Regions from separate parts of the Pseudalkalibacillus sp. Hm43 genome, predicted to be linked through region 2. Evidence: riboswitches for the same ligand, from Rfam matches in the RefSeq annotation. Region 2 holds a riboswitch; the other holds the start of a gene.
The links. Region 2 has a riboswitch for cobalamin ahead of ACXQIQ_RS13955 (ribonucleoside-diphosphate reductase subunit alpha). Riboswitches for the same ligand answer to the same signal wherever they lie in the genome.
Positions count from the first base shown of each region.

Region 1: it holds a riboswitch for cobalamin, as region 2 does, so the genes downstream of both, ACXQIQ_RS02505 (ABC transporter substrate-binding protein) here and ACXQIQ_RS13955 (ribonucleoside-diphosphate reductase subunit alpha) in region 2, are expected to answer to the same signal.

Region 1 is NZ_CM135129.1:485,335-493,344, reverse strand. It holds gene ACXQIQ_RS02530 (Ger(x)C family spore germination protein) at 1-937, shown strand, start outside; gene ACXQIQ_RS02525 (hypothetical protein) at 942-1,175, shown strand; gene ACXQIQ_RS02520 (GerAB/ArcD/ProY family transporter) at 1,191-2,288, shown strand; gene ACXQIQ_RS02515 (DUF2515 family protein) at 2,292-3,335, opposite strand; gene shc (squalene--hopene cyclase) at 3,406-5,286, shown strand; cobalamin riboswitch at 5,452-5,645, shown strand; gene ACXQIQ_RS02505 (ABC transporter substrate-binding protein) at 5,797-6,771, shown strand; gene ACXQIQ_RS02500 (FecCD family ABC transporter permease) at 6,731-7,792, shown strand; gene ACXQIQ_RS02495 (adenosylcobinamide amidohydrolase) at 7,794-8,010, shown strand, end outside.
Region 2 is NZ_CM135129.1:2,629,652-2,637,661, forward strand. It holds gene pta (phosphate acetyltransferase) at 16-987, shown strand; gene ACXQIQ_RS13935 (lipoate--protein ligase family protein) at 1,007-1,849, opposite strand; gene ACXQIQ_RS13940 (dicarboxylate/amino acid:cation symporter) at 2,208-3,455, shown strand; gene ACXQIQ_RS13945 (HD domain-containing protein) at 4,478-5,770, shown strand; gene ACXQIQ_RS13950 (YwgA family protein) at 5,784-6,293, shown strand; cobalamin riboswitch at 6,497-6,706, shown strand; gene ACXQIQ_RS13955 (ribonucleoside-diphosphate reductase subunit alpha) at 6,868-8,010, shown strand, end outside.

The sequences.
Region 1 (8,010 bases), 1.6 Mb from region 2:
CGTCCCTCGTAAAACGTATTTTCCACACCTACGGATGCTCGTAATTGGAGAGAAGGCTGCTGAAGAAGGTATTGCCACTTCGCTAGATTTAATGGAACGTGATCAGGAATTCCGACCTGATTTTTACGTCGTCATTGCAAAGGATCACGATGCACAAGACATTCTTGATCTCTTGGTACCTGTCGAAAAGATTACAGCGCAAAACCTTTTTACCAAGCTGGAAACTTCATCAAAAGTTTGGGCACCTACCGCCGCTTTGAAATTCGGAGATTTGCTGGATCAGTTTACAAGCCAGGGTAAGCATCCTGTCATCAGTGGTGTACAGATTATAGGGGATGAGAAAGCAGGAAAACAGATGGAAAATTTACAGTCAGTAGATCCATCGACGAGACTTCAATACAATGATTTGGCAGTTTTTGAAGGGGATCGATTAAAAGGCTGGCTGGATGAGTCTCAGAGCAAAGGGTACAACTATATCATCAGTGATGTCACCAGCACAATTGTGAACATTCCTTGTAAGGAAGAAAAGGACAGCATATCCATAGAGATATTGAATACAAATTCAAAAATGACCAGCAAAATGATGAATGGTCAGCCTCATATGGAGGTAAATGTAAAAGCTACTGGGAACGTAGGAGAGGTCGAGTGTCCTATCAATTTGCAGACTTCCGAAACGATCGAGCGATTGGAGAAGCAAACCGAGAAAGATATTGAAATGCAAATCAACCATGCAATCACTGTAGCGAAAGAAGATTTCCAGCTTGATATTTTTGGTTTTGGAGATGAGATCCATCGTGCACATCCTGCTTATTGGAAACGCATCAAATCAAAATGGGATGAAACTTTCGTCGATATGCCAATTAACGTCAAGGTTGAGGTGAATATCCGTCAATCCGGAAGAAGAAGTAATCCATTCATCAATAACTTGAAGGAGTAATCCCATGTGGAATTTCTTATTCATTTTCATTGCAATCATTATTATTATCGGTATGGATGGTGTTCCCTTATGGAAGGTACGCAACAAAAGGGCATTGTTGGTATTCGGGGTTACATTGTGTATCGGTCTCGGATTGTTGATCTATCAGAATACGGGAAGAATGATTCCATCACCATTATTATGGATACAATCGATATTAAGTCCGATCACAGAAAAGTTTTATGAAATCTTCAAGTAACAAAGGAGGATGGAGATGATTGAAAAGGGAAAGATCAGTGTCCGCCAATTTACGATCCTCGTTCTTTTTTATGTCATCGGAACAACGATTTTGGTCATTCCATCTATCCTTGCTACTAATGCGAAACAAGATACATGGATATCCGGCTTAATCAGTTTAGGGATAGGGTTATCTGTAACCCTCTTATATTATAAGCTTGCATCAAAGTACCCAGAGAAAAATTTTGCGGAGATCCTGGAAGCCCTCTTTGGGAAATGGATCGGAAAGATCGTCTCCATCATTTACCTCATCTTGTTCGTGTTTCTGCTTTGTGTTTTTGTACTTAGGGACATAGGGGATTTCATGGTGACGGTGATGATGGTCGAAACACCGATACAAGCTATCCATATCAGTTTTCTACTTGTTGTCATCCTAGCGGTTCGACTAGGGTTGGAGACGTTTTCCCGTGCTGGTGAATTATTTCTTCCCTGGGTCCTTCTGTTATATTTTGTTTTATTGTTCACGATTGCTCCTCAAATCGACATACGTAAGGTACAACCTGTGTTAGAGAACGGACTCAAACCGGTCCTTCATGCAAGCTTTTCCTTTCTCACATTTCCTTTTTTAGAACTCATCGTATTCATGATGATCATACCGTATGTGAACCGACCTGAAAAAACGAAGAATGGAATGTTGATCGGCACAATGGTTGGTGGCGTTCTTCTTATACTTGTTTCATCAGTTTCTATACTGGTTGCTGGAGTAGAAGAGACGACAGAAAGCATATATTCAAGTTATGACCTTGCAAAACAAATCAATCTGGGAGGATTCTTCCAACGAGTTGAAGCGATGGTGGCATTCATTTGGTTTACAACGGTCTTCATGAAGCTGACGATCTTAACATACGTCGTATCGCTAGGGCTCGCACAGACACTCGAAATCAAGGATTATAAAGTGCTGACTTTGCCACTAGGATTGCTTATGTACGTACTGGCAAATAATATTTTTCCAAATGTGGCATTTCTCATTGAGTTCACCGAAACGATGCAAATTTACGTATTTCTGTTCGGATTTGTGTTTCCTCTCATTTTATGGGGCGTTTCCCTCGTAAGAAGAGAAGATACACTAAATTGAACCTCACCTACGCTCAAATATCGCTTTCTTTGTGTATACCGCAAGGCTGAGTTTTTCCAGTGAGCTGCAGTAGTTCTTTTTAACACTGTTACTCTCATCTCCAAGTGTTGGAGAAAACAAGTCATTCGGCAATGCTCCTTGGTACCAATCGTGAATCATTGGAGCTTCATGGTCCACATCAGGCCATACATATTGAAGTTGTGGACTGTAAAGTTTCGGGACACCTTTTTTCAAGTTGCAGGATTTGATTTGTGGGTTGAATAGTCTACCTGGCAAGGAAACTTTCACATCATGGAAGAGGTGTGGCCAGAAGTCTTTTCTTGATGCCGTATGATTTTGTTTGAAAGCCCAGTTGAGTACGGATTGTAGGTGACCTGAAGACTGGAAAAGAATCGCATACAGACATTTTCCGATGCTGATTCGTTCCTCTAGGGACGTAAAATCGTGAACGATGCGACCAAGTAAATTAACTCTACTGGATCCTTCTTCATAGGGAAATAGAATGTAGTTGAGATTCAACAGGTCTTGGAGGGCAAACGATGTTTTGTCCATGATCTTCACTTTATATTCTTCATTCTGGATAATTCTTGTTTCAATATAGTTCTGTTCATTGATGATCAGAGCGATGGTCAACTTGGACTGATCCTCGTCGCGCCAAAAGTCATTCCAGTTCTTTTCCATGAAACGTGAAACATGAAAATGATGAAGTAATGAAAACAAAGGAGCTCGCTGTCTCTTACTAGCTTCATAAAGCAATAACTGAGGAAAAGCATCCTGGAAAATCAACCAATTTCCCCGTTCAAGCCACATGAAATAATGAGTCCTTTCCTCTTCAGAAAGAAGCTTAGGAAGAAATTCTCCTTTCAGATCCGTCATATTCCAACCAGCATTTCTCGAGACCATGTGGGCAAGGAAAGACCAGTCAATTTCAGGGTTCCTTCGAAAATAGTCCAAGTAAGCCATCGTCCTGGTTACGTTGTTTACGTTCAATGCTTTGGTCTCTTGTTGGATGGAGTGTACAAGCTCCATATAATGAGAATCATGCATATTTGCACCTCCTCTAAGTGTGATGTCCACTCAAACCTCTGAATAAGATGGTGAAAGGAGGTTGATGACGTTGGTAGATAACATTGAACAAGAAATGGAACGGATCGTAGCCAAATTGTTGAGCAATCAATCTTCAGATGGATCTTGGAATTATGCATTTGAAACGGGTATAGCGACCGATGCCTATACCATCATTTTATTACGAAGTTTGGGAATACATGAGGAGGGTTTCATTCAGTCGTTAAAGGAAAGACTCCTCCGAAAGCAAGAGGGAGATGGATCGTGGAAACTGTTCAAGGACCAACCGAATGGAGACTTGTCATCGACTATTCAAGCCTATAATGCCTTACTCTATTCAGGCTATGTAAAGAAAGATGATCCCTATATGGAGAAGGCTTCATCCTTCATAACACGAGAGGGAGGTATAGAGCATGCTGGTACATTTACGAAATTCCTGCTCGCTCTTACAGGACAGTATGACTGGTCTTCCATCGTATCCATGCCGATTGAGATTATGCTTTTCCCCTTAAAAGCTCCATTAAATTTTTATGATTTTTCTGTATTCGGGAGAGCGAACCTTGCCCCCGTGTTGATTCTTAGGGAAAAGAAATTTCAATTGCCAACTTCATATACTCCAGATCTTAAGCATCTGTATACATCTGAACAAAAGAGAACGAGTGTATCTCAGACGAGAGAATGGCGTGGCATGTTAACAATAATCAATGAACAATTACAAAAATTATCAGAAACACCTGAGAAACTGAAAGCAAAAAGCATCGAAGCGGCTTTACAATATATGCTGAAACGAATTGAACCTGATGGAACACTCCTAAGCTACTACAGTGCGACCTTTTTCATGATCTTTGCTCTGTTGTCGCTCGGTTATCCTAAAAATCATCCATTAATCATCAACGCATGTAGAGGTATTTTCAGCATGGCGGATCATATGGATGGAACCATCCATATGCAATATACGACTGCAGATGTGTGGAATACTTCCTTGATCAGTCATACGCTACAAGATGCTGGTTTGTCTTACACAATACCAGCCATACAAAAAGCGAATCAGTATTTATTGACCCGTCAACAATACAAATTCGGTGATTGGGTGTTGAACAATCCAGACACCATTCCAGGAGGATGGGGTTTTTCCAATATCAATACAATCAACCCAGATGTAGATGATACGACCGCAAGTCTACGTGCCATTCGAACGCAAGTGTCCGAAAATCCCTCCTATCAGCAATATTGGAAGAGCGGCCTGAAATGGATACTGTCGATGCAGAATCAGGATGGTGGGTGGCCTGCTTTTGAAAGAGGGGTTGATAAGAAATGGTTGGCGCTTGCTCCCATTCAAGGAGCGGAATACCTTCTCCTGGATCCCTCTACTGCAGATTTGACAGGGAGAACGTTAGAGTTTCTAGGGAACTATACGCAATTGAATAGAAATCATCCCGCCATCAAAAAGGGGCTGAAATGGCTCGCACAAAACCAACGTGAAGATGGTTCCTGGTATGGGAGGTGGGGCATCTGTTACATCTATGGGACTTGGGCGGCTCTGACCGGCATGGCTGCATGTGGAAAAGGTAAGGATGATAAGACCGTAAAGCGAGCCGTCGATTGGCTTTACTCCATACAAAACCAGGATGGCGGATGGGGGGAGTCCTGCAATAGTGATATTGAACGAAAATACATCCCCCTTGGAGAAAGTACGTTGACACAGACCGCCTGGGCTTTAGATGCTCTGATTTCGATATCAGACGTCCCAAATGCGAAGATAGACAATGGCATCGATTTTCTAGTCAGAAATGGCAATAAAGAAGGATGGACCGAACAATACCCGAAAGGTCAGGGGATGGCAGCTGGATTTTACATCCACTACCACAGTTACCGGTATATTTGGCCACTTATGGCATTGAGTCATTATCGGAACAAGTATGGGTTGGTATAGGTGCTTAGGAGGGTGGTCCTTACTCAAAGATCACTCTCTTACCGTTCACAATGCTCATTAATAGTTGTAGGAATAGTAGACATCGTCTATCAAATTTTTACACAATCTACGAAAAAAGGTTGCTTTTGAACCATCAGTCTGGTGTATAATCGATATTAGGAAAATTTCATACATAAAGAAATTGGTGAGTTTGATGTTAGAACATCAAACTCTTAAAAGGGAAGTTGGTGTAATTCCAACGCGGTCCCGCCACTGTAATTGGGAGTGAATCTGCGATTAGCCACTGTACGGTCAAGTACGGGAAGGTGTAGACCACAATGACCATGAGCCAGGAGACCTGCCATTTCTGCAAGCACTTGAAACCTACGCGGATAGGGAGGTGTGTCACGGATATTTGATTGCTCTGCACGATCACTTGTTCAATACGACATCTTCATGTTCTTACGTGGAGATGTTTTTTATTTTGCAGAAAATGAAAGCGTACTACACTAACATTCAGGAGGATTCTTCATGAAAAACGTATTATCTATCTTTCTATCATTATTTCTCGTCCTTGGTTTAATGGCAGGCTGTAATGATGAACCAACTCAATCTGAAAATGGTTCTTCGAACGATCAGACTGCAGAACAGACAGATGAAGCTTCTTTTCCAGTAACGATTAAAGATGCCGCAGATCAAGAGGTGACGATTGAGGACCAACCAAAAAACATCATCTCTCTCATACCGAGTAATACAGAGGTTGCTTATGAATTAGGTTTAGGGAAAAAAATCGTCGGGGTTTCTGACTATGACAACTACCCTGAAGAGGTAAGTGAAAAAGAGAAGGTTGGAGGTCAAGAACTGAATGTGGAGAAAATCATCTCCTTGAATCCTGACCTGGTACTCGCACATGAATCTGGTGTCCAAATGGCATCTGATGCGATTCAACAGCTACGTGATTCTGGCATCGCAGTCATCGTTGTGAATGAAGCGGCAAATTTCGAAGAGGTCTATGACTCTATTGAAATGATCGGTAAAGCAACTGGTGAAACTAGCAAAGCCGATACCATCATTGAAGACATGAAAACAAAAGTGGAAGACATTAAAAAGAAGGTAGCGAAAATAGAAGATCAGAAATCTGTGTTCATCGAGGTATCTCCAGAGCCGGAAATCTATACACCAGGTAAAAACACGTTCATGCATGAAATGCTCCAAATCATCAATGCAGAAAATGTTTCAAAGGATATAGATGGATGGGCCAAAATCGACCAAGAGACGATCATTGATAAGAATCCAGATGTCATTATTACCACCTATGGCTATTATACAGAGAATCCAAAACAACAAGTGTTACAACGAGAAGGATGGAGCAATGTGACAGCTGTTGAAGAGGAGCAGGTATATGATGTGCACTCTGATCTGGTCACTCGGTCAGGTCCGAGATTGGTTGAAGGAGTAGAGGAGCTTGCAAAATCGGTCTATCCGGAAGCGTTTGGCGAACAATAGACTGCTCGCTTATGCTTGCTCCGTCTTGTTTCTACTGATCAGTATGGTGCTCGGAATCTCAATCGGAACCGTGCATGTACCAATTTCAAGCATTATCCGCATTGTAGGTCATGAAATTTTTCCGTTTATATCTTTAGCTCAAGTTGATTCTATGCATACGAACATCGTATTGAATGTCCGGCTGCCAAGAGTGATACTGGCAAGCCTTGTCGGCGCATCTCTTGCTATAGCAGGAGCCGCTTTTCAAGGCTTACTCCGAAATCCGTTAGCTGATCCGTATACTTTGGGAGTCTCTTCCGGTGCATCCGTCGGAGCAGTCGTCACGTTGTTTTTTCAAATATCCATACCATTTGTCGGAGCATTCACATTACCATTATTGAGTATTGTTTCATCGTTTATGACAATCGTCCTTGTTTTAAGTTTTGCTCGTAAAATTGAAAAATCCATGAGAGTGGAAACAATCATATTGACGGGTATCATATTCGGTTCCTTTCTCAGCGCCGTCATCTCATTGATGATTGCACTTACTGGAGATGAATTGAGACAGATCATTGGATGGCTGTTAGGCAGTGTATCCATGCGTGGATGGGTGTATGTCAAGATCATCCTGCCATTCTTGATCATAGGAGCTGGGATACTCCTTTTCAATGCAAGAGAATTGAACGCGATGTCCTTTGGGGAAGAACGGGCACATCATCTCGGTGTAGATGTTCACCGTAGAAAGTTATCGGTGCTGACGGCAGGTTCGATATTGACTGGGGCTGCCGTCGCTGTTTCTGGAACAATCGGATTCGTCGGCCTTGTTATTCCGCATCTGACGAGATTGTTATGGGGATCGGACCACAAGCATCTTCTGCCACTTTCCATCTTGACAGGTAGTGGTTTCTTAATTTTAGCAGATCTTGTTGCTCGGACGATCATATCTCCGACTGAACTCCCGATCGGGGTCATCACTGCATTGATTGGTGCGCCTGTTTTTGCACTGATCTTAATGAAGAGCAGATCAGAAAGAAGTGGTTAATATGTTGAACGTTCAAAATCTGACAGGTGGATATGCTGGCGTACCGATCGTCAAAGATCTATCATTTCGAGTCAACAATGGGGAAATGTTCGGTATACTGGGTCCCAACGGAAGTGGGAAGACGACGTTGTTGAAAATGATCAGCGGAATCTTACCCTTCCAAAAAGGTACAGTTGATATCGCGAATCAACCGATACAATCCTTCTCCGCGAAAGAAT
Region 2 (8,010 bases):
AAGGAGGACTTTGACATGGCGAACATGTTCACAGCAATGGAGCAGAAGCTTCAAGCAAACTATCCTTCCATCGTTTTTCCGGAAGGTGAAGACCCACGTATCCTGGAAGCTGCAGCAAGACTTGCAGAAACGAAAATCATCAAACCGATTTTACTAGGAGACGAGGAAGTCATTCGTACTGATCTTACGAATAAAGGCGTAGACCTTGATTATGTAGATGTGGTTTCTCCAGGATCGTACGAAGGCTTTGATGAGCTTGTACGAGCGTTCGTGGAGCGCCGTAAAGGTAAAGTGAGTGAAGAGGAAGCACGGGAAATCCTCATGGATGTGAACTACTTCGGAACGATGCTGGTATACACCGATCAAGCGGCAGGTCTCGTAAGTGGGGCAGTGCATTCAACTGCAGATACAGTGCGTCCGGCTCTGCAGATCATTAAAACGAAAGACGGCATCAAGCGTACGTCAGGTGCATTCTTGATGGTTAAAGAAGATGAGCGTTACATCATGGCCGACTGCGCCATCAACATCAACCCGTCTGCATCCGATCTAGCAGAAATTGCAACGACCAGTGCTGAAACGGCACGCATCTTCGGTATTGATCCGAAAGTCGCTATGCTCAGCTTTTCCACGAAAGGATCGGCAAAGTCGGATGAAACGCAAAAAGTCATCGATGCGGTCAGCTTGTTGAACGAAGCAGGTACAAATTTCCCAGTCGACGGTGAACTTCAGTTTGATGCGGCATTCGTACCAGAAGTTGCTGCGAAAAAAGCACCCGATTCTCCACTGGAAGGGAAAGCGAATGTGTTCGTATTCCCTGGACTTGAAGCTGGAAACATCGGATACAAGATGGTCCAACGATTGGGCGGTTTTGAAGCGATCGGACCTGTACTACAAGGTTTGAACAAGCCGGTCAATGATCTTTCCAGAGGTTGTAATACAGAAGATGTGTACAAGCTCGCATTGATTACAGCCATGCAATCCCTATAAGTCAAAAAAAGCACTGGAGTCATTGCTCCAGTGCTTTATTATTACGATCGACCACTCGTTTCAGATAGAAGTCATATTGATTGATTTCAGTGATGGAAAGGTGAGAGGACAACAGGTCTGCATCCTGCTCCTTCAAGAACAAAAGCACATCCCTCATCAAGTCGCTGACAGTAAGATCCTTACCCACCAACTCAGACAACGATGCCATCACTTCGGGATTGACCTTCGGATAAGTAAACTTCATAGACTCATGACTTTTTGCTTTATCATAAAAATCACGAATCAATGCAGCTCGATCAGCACCAGAGCCTGTTACACAAAGATAAATCTGGACAGCGATACCACCACGTAAACGCCGCTGCGAAATCCCCGCAAACTTTTTCCCATCGATACTCAAATCGAACTTCCCAGGACAATAGGAATCGCTGATTTCTACCACATCAAAGCTCAAACCGTATTTTTCCAGGATCCTGCGTGTCATATAGACCATCGCATCATACCCCTGGTCGATGTCGATCTTGTTCTTCTTTTCCGATAAAATCAAGGACAGGTTCAGAACCCCATGATCCAATACGACAGCCAGCCCGCCAGAATTGCGGACAATCACTTGATACCCTTGAGATTCTAAAAACTTTACCCCTTCGTGCAGTTCAGGTAAGCGACTATCTTGGATGCCAAGGACAACGGTCTTCTGATGGACCCAGGCCCGGACTGTTGGGGGTGAATCCTCAGATCCGATGGAACTGCATAGTGTATCGTCCATCGCAAACGATTGAAGTGCATGGAATGAATCTCCTAGCGTCGTCTGATCGATTATTCTCCATTTCGGTTGTGCTAACAGCTGTTTACTCTTATCTTCCATTGTTCCAAATCTCCTTTAAAACTCAACCGTTCTATTATAGCATGTCCTGTAAATATTCAAATCTACGAATTACGAAGGATGTCGAATTTTCTTTGCATATGTGAGGAGCAGTTTGGGAATATAAAAATGGGGTATGCGCGCATTGCTCGAGAGTGTATAGATTTTGCATAAAAGAATGCGTTTTCTTGTTAGTTTCTAGCAAGGGATATTCTTACAATAGCTTACATATCAGTGCTTTAGCAGGGTGAAAATGTATAAAGATACGAAATGTTTTATATTTACATTTGACAATTTTCCTAAACAATTAGAAAATAATCGATAGACAAATTCAAATCGTAGAATTAATAGGAGGAGAACTATGAAGCTAAGCATACAAATCATCATCGGTTTAGTTGTAGGTATTATTGTCGGACTATTACTTAATATCTTTGCAGCTGACGCTTTTGATGTTCTGGATAAATACATTTTCAGTCCAGTCGGAAAATTATTCTTGAATCTGATCAAGATGCTCGTCGTTCCGATTGTCTTCTTCTCAATTGCGCTTGGAGCTGCTGGTATCGGAGATCCTAAAAAGCTCGGTCGTATCGGTGGAAAGACGATTGGTTATTTCTTGGTGACCACTTCAATCGCACTTGTAATCGCTTTATCATTAGCGACACTCATCCAGCCTGGAGCAGGTGGAGGATTTGATACAGAGCAAGCCAATTTTGAGGAGGATGCTGAAGCACCTCCAGTGGTGGACACGATTCTGAACATCATCCCGACCAACCCGATTGACGCGATGGCGAAAGGGGATATGCTTCAAATCATCGCATTTGCGATCTTCGTAGGATTTGCAGTTGCGGTGTTAGGTGAGAAGACGAAAGCGGTGCATCGTTTACTTGAAGAAGGTAACGAAATTCTGATGTATCTCGTCAATATCGTCATGATCTTAGCTCCTTATGGTGCGTTTGCATTGATTGCTTCTGCAGTCGGAAGCTTCGGACTCGAGGCGCTGCAAGCGATGGGACTATACTTCGGAACCGTCGTACTCGCACTCTTGATTCATGCTGTCTTGACTTACGGAACAGCGGTTTCTACGCTTGGAAAAATGAATCCACTTGCATTCTTCAAAGGCTTTGCGCCAGCAATGTCCGTGGCATTCAGTACGTCCAGCAGTAGTGGTACACTGCCTGTTTCCATGAAAACAGCACAAGAAAACTTGAATGTGCCAAAACAGGTCAGCAGTTTCGTGCAGCCGCTCGGAGCAACGATCAACATGGATGGTACAGCGATCATGCAGGGTGTGGCGACGGTCTTCATCGCGCAAGTTTATGCAATCGATCTATCTATGGCTGACCTCGTAACTGTCGTATTGACAGCAGTTCTTGCGAGTATCGGTACCGCAGGTGTTCCAGGGGTCGGACTGATCATGCTTGCCATGGTATTGAACCAAGTCGGACTTCCAGTCGAAGCGATTGGACTCGTACTTGGTGTCGACCGACTACTTGATATGACACGTACTGCAGTCAACATCACAGGTGATGCATCTTGTGCCGTCATCGTTGCGAAATCAGAAGAAAAGCACGGTGGTCCACAACAACCACAAGCAGATTTGGATATTTAAATGCAGTAAGGAGCTGACTCATTGTTGAGTCAGTTCTTTTTTTGCTGTTTTCGCAAACTTTTATAGTAGTTGATCCCGCTTCAGGTGCTCGCTTTCCACTGGTCGTGCGGTGAGCCAACTCACTTGCACAGGATGTGCTGGCTTCGACGTTCACCACAGGACGTGGTGGGTCTTAGTCGAAGATCCTTTTAAAAAGTGAATGCTCTCCCTGTCCCGCTGTTCTCGCAGGACAAGGAAAGCCTCAGCAGTGTTACATCGCATGAAGAAAATGCAATTTTCATTTTCGAGGAGTCTCGGCAAGTTGAACGGACATGAGATCCGTTATCTGTGTCAAAAACGCTAACTTCGGGGTGCTAACGGACATCTGGTAAGCTATTTTTTGAAAAGCACCTTGTTTTTGATGATTTTGCCGCAAATAAGGTCTCCTATGTCCGTTAAGCTTAGTGAAAACGACTGTTTTATAGAAATAAGGGCCTCAATGTCCGTTAAATTTATGAATCAGTCATGCTTACTCAATTATCCAGGGGCTTTAATAGAATAAGAAGCAAGTTCCATTCTGTATAGACAAAAGACTCGTCAAATAAACGAGTCTTTTTTAATTTTGATTTTGCGCCTCTAAGTGGAATCCTTTACCTAAAGATGACAGCCTTTTTGCTGACCAAAAGATAGGTACTGAATTTCGTCTATTTATCTTGAAAATATTTTTTCCAAGCTGAAACCCTCTGTAGAAGTAATGGAAAGTCTGGCCAAGATTTTTCAAGAGGTTTTTTTCTTCTTTTGAAGAATATATAATTAACTATTGTCGAATCAAAAAACATAATCATTCGTTTTTCGTGGTACTAATAAGCATAGATACTTTTCTGGATACGGATAAAGAAAACTTGGCGATGCCCAGCCTTGGTGAAGGTAGAGCCATAGTTGCACTCATACTTTACACTTGAACTTTTCACCTACCTCGATTCACATCCTTGCTGAAAAGTTTTACATTCGTAAAGTGAGATGAAAGGGGAACTAGCCAGGCAATGAGCTATATGCAGCAACAATTAGACGAAGAAAAGGTATTCAAGGATCCTGTCCATCGGTACATCCACGTACGTGATCGTATCATTTGGGACTTGATCGGAACGAAAGAGTTTCAACGTTTAAGAAGGATCCGACAGCTCGGAACGACTTTCTTGACGTTTCATGGCGCTGAGCATAGCCGATTCAGCCATTCGCTTGGTGTATATGAAATCGTTCGCCGGATTACGGAGATTTTCCAAAACCGACCGCATTGGGATGGAGAAGAGAGGATCCTCTGTTTGACGGCAGCATTGCTCCACGATGTGGGTCATGGCCCTTATTCCCATTCATTTGAAAAAGTGTTCGATCTCGATCATGAAGATTTTACACAAGCCATCATCCTTGGAGATACCGAAGTGAACGAGGTATTGAAAAGGGTAGATGATGATTTTCCTAGAAAAGTGTCTGAAGTCATTGCGAAGACGTACGAGAATAAGCTCGTTGTCAGTATGATTTCCAGTCAGATTGACGCGGACCGCATGGATTATCTGTTAAGGGATGCGTATTTTACAGGTGTGAGTTATGGACAATTCGATATTGAAAGGATTCTCCGGGTGATGCGACCGAAGGAAGATCAGGTTGTCATCAAACAAAGTGGCATGCATGCTGTAGAAGATTACATCATGAGCCGATATCAAATGTATTGGCAAGTCTATTTCCATCCGGTGACGCGAAGTGCCGAGGTCATCCTGTCGAAGATTCTGAACCGTGCGAAGTCCTTGTATGAAGAAGGATACAAGTTCAAACTTGAACCGCTTCATTTCATTTCGTTGTTCAAAGGCGAAGTCAAGCTTGATGATTACATAAAACTGGACGAAGGCATCATTCAATTTTATTTCCAAGCATGGCAAGAAGAAGACGATCCGATTCTTCGGGATTTGTGCGAGCGGTTTTTGAACCGTCGTCTGTTCAAGTATATGGAGTTCAATCCGAATGTCCATATGGAAGATTGGCACAAGCTGTATACGTACTTTGTAAAAGCGGGTATCGACCCGGATTATTACTTGATTGTCGATTCTTCATCCGACTTACCGTATGACTTTTACCGTCCGGGTGAAGAAGAAGAACGGCTTCCGATCCATTTGTTGACGAAAAGAGGAGAGTATCGAGAGCTCTCAAGAGAGTCGACGGTAGTCGAGGCGATTTCAGGTAAGAAACGGACAGATCATAAATTGTATTATCCATCAGACTTAATCGAACAGATAGAAGATCAAGATATAAAGAGAAAGATCAGTGAGATATTAGATTTTTAGGAGGGGATTCAACGTGCTTGAGCATCATGCGCGGTTGATTGCATTGTTCAATTATGCGAGGGAAGTAGTAGGTCGTAAAAAGCTGCAGAAGATGGTCTACATTGCCAAGAAGCTGAAGTTTCCATTCGGGGAGAAGTATCAATTCCATTTCTACGGGCCGTATTCGGAAGAGTTGACGCTTCGAGTCGAAGAACTGTGTAACTTAGGGTTTTTGGAAGAGATGAAGGAGAAAGTGTCGGGATATTACCAATATCGGTACGTGTTGACGGAACAAGGAGAGCAATTCTTGAAGCACTATGATCTGGAGCTTGAGCCGCTTCAATCTTGTGTGACATCGATGAACGAGCAGCCTTCCCGCATCTTGGAACTGATTTCTACCATTCTTTATTTCGACCACTTGGCGAAGGAAGAAATCGTAGAGAAGGTTCAGACCGTCAAACAGAAACAGAAGTATACGACAGAAGAAATTGAAGAAGCGTTCAACTATATCGATGACTTGAAGAAACAAACGGTCGTATCGTAAGAGCAATTGGATAGGCTGAGAAGAAGAGATTTGAAGAAAAACACTCCCACCCCGCGTGGCGAGTGTTTTTTAATTCAAAAGACCTATGGTACCAGGTACTGAAAGAAAGCCCTTGCCCTGCAAGGGTTTCTGATCCGTACCTGGTACTGCCTATTGACACGTGCTATATTTAGTGAGATTCTATAGTGGACAACACAATATATTGATGAATTCGAGTGTCGGGTGCCTCTATCCATGTATTTAGAGGCTTAAAAGGGAATCTGGTGTAAGTCCAGAGCTGTCCCCGCAACTGTAATTGTGGACGAACGGAAGTGACCACTGTATAAGTCAGTCTAGCAATAGGTGCTTATATGGGAAGGTTCCTAGTAGGATGAAGCATAAGTCAGTAGACCTGCCTGCCGCTTGAGTGTTTCAATTCTTCGGGGATTGAGGGTTGAAGCGTAGGCGTTACATATGACGTATGTCTAACAATGCTCGTCCTCAATCGACGAGTTTGATGATACGGTCATTCATTCCGTCTCCGTTTCAACCACTCCCTCCGAGTGGTTTTTTTATATACAGAGGAGGAATAAGAATGATCACAAAAGTGAAAAGAAAGTCAGCAACAAGCCGACTGAAACAACAACTTCAAAAGGAATTTCCCCAATTGGATGTAAACGGTCTGTTCCGTAAAGTGTCGATCCAATCGACGGATAAAGAAAAAGACCCTGACACTAATCTGCTCCTATTAGAAGGGTTGGCGCGAATCACTCAACAAGAACCCGACTGGACATATGTTTGCGCCAGAATCTATCTGCATTCCCTCTATGAGGAAGCATCTATGAACCGATTCCAAGGCGGCCCTTATCAAGACTTTTACGGTCTGATCAATGAACTCGTGCAGCGGAGAATTTTCGACCTGGAACTCCTCAACCATTATACGAGAGAAGAGGTCGCTGAATTAGAAGCAGTCATCGCTCCAGAGAGAGACCACCTTCTTACATATGCAGGCGTCCGGATGTTAGCCGATCGTTATCTAGCAAGAGATCATGAGCGGAATCTATTCGAGCTCCCACAAGAACGGTGGATGATCATTGCGATGACCTTGATGATGCCAGAAACGAAGGAACAGAGATTAGAGCTGGTAAAAGAAGCGTACTGGGTGCTATCCAACCTGTACATGACGGTCGCGACCCCCACTCTATCAAATGCGGGCAAGGCCCATGGCCAGTTGAGTTCGTGTTTCATTGATACCGTGGATGATAGTCTGCGAGGCATTTACGACTCGAACACAGACATCGCCATGCTCAGTAAAGCTGGGGGCGGAATAGGCGTTTATCTTGGGAAGATCCGCAGCAAAGGCTCCGATATCAAAGGGTATAAAAACACGTCATCAGGGGTTATCGCCTGGATGAAGCAGCTCAATACGACCGCGGTGAATGTCGATCAACTGGGGCAGCGGAACGGAGCGATTGCGGTCTACTACCCGGTGTTCGGAAAAGATATTTTCGCTTTCCTGGACGCGAAGCTGAACAATGGCGATGAGCGTCAGCGGACACACGACCTTTTTACAGGTGTCGTCTTACCGGATCTGTTCATGGAAAAAGTGGAAGCGCGTGAAGATTGGTACCTGTTCGATCCGCATGAAGTGAAGAAGATGATGGGATTCGAGCTCGATGATTTTTACGATGAAAAAGAAGGCGCAGGGAGTTTCCGGGAGCGGTATGAGGAATGCGTC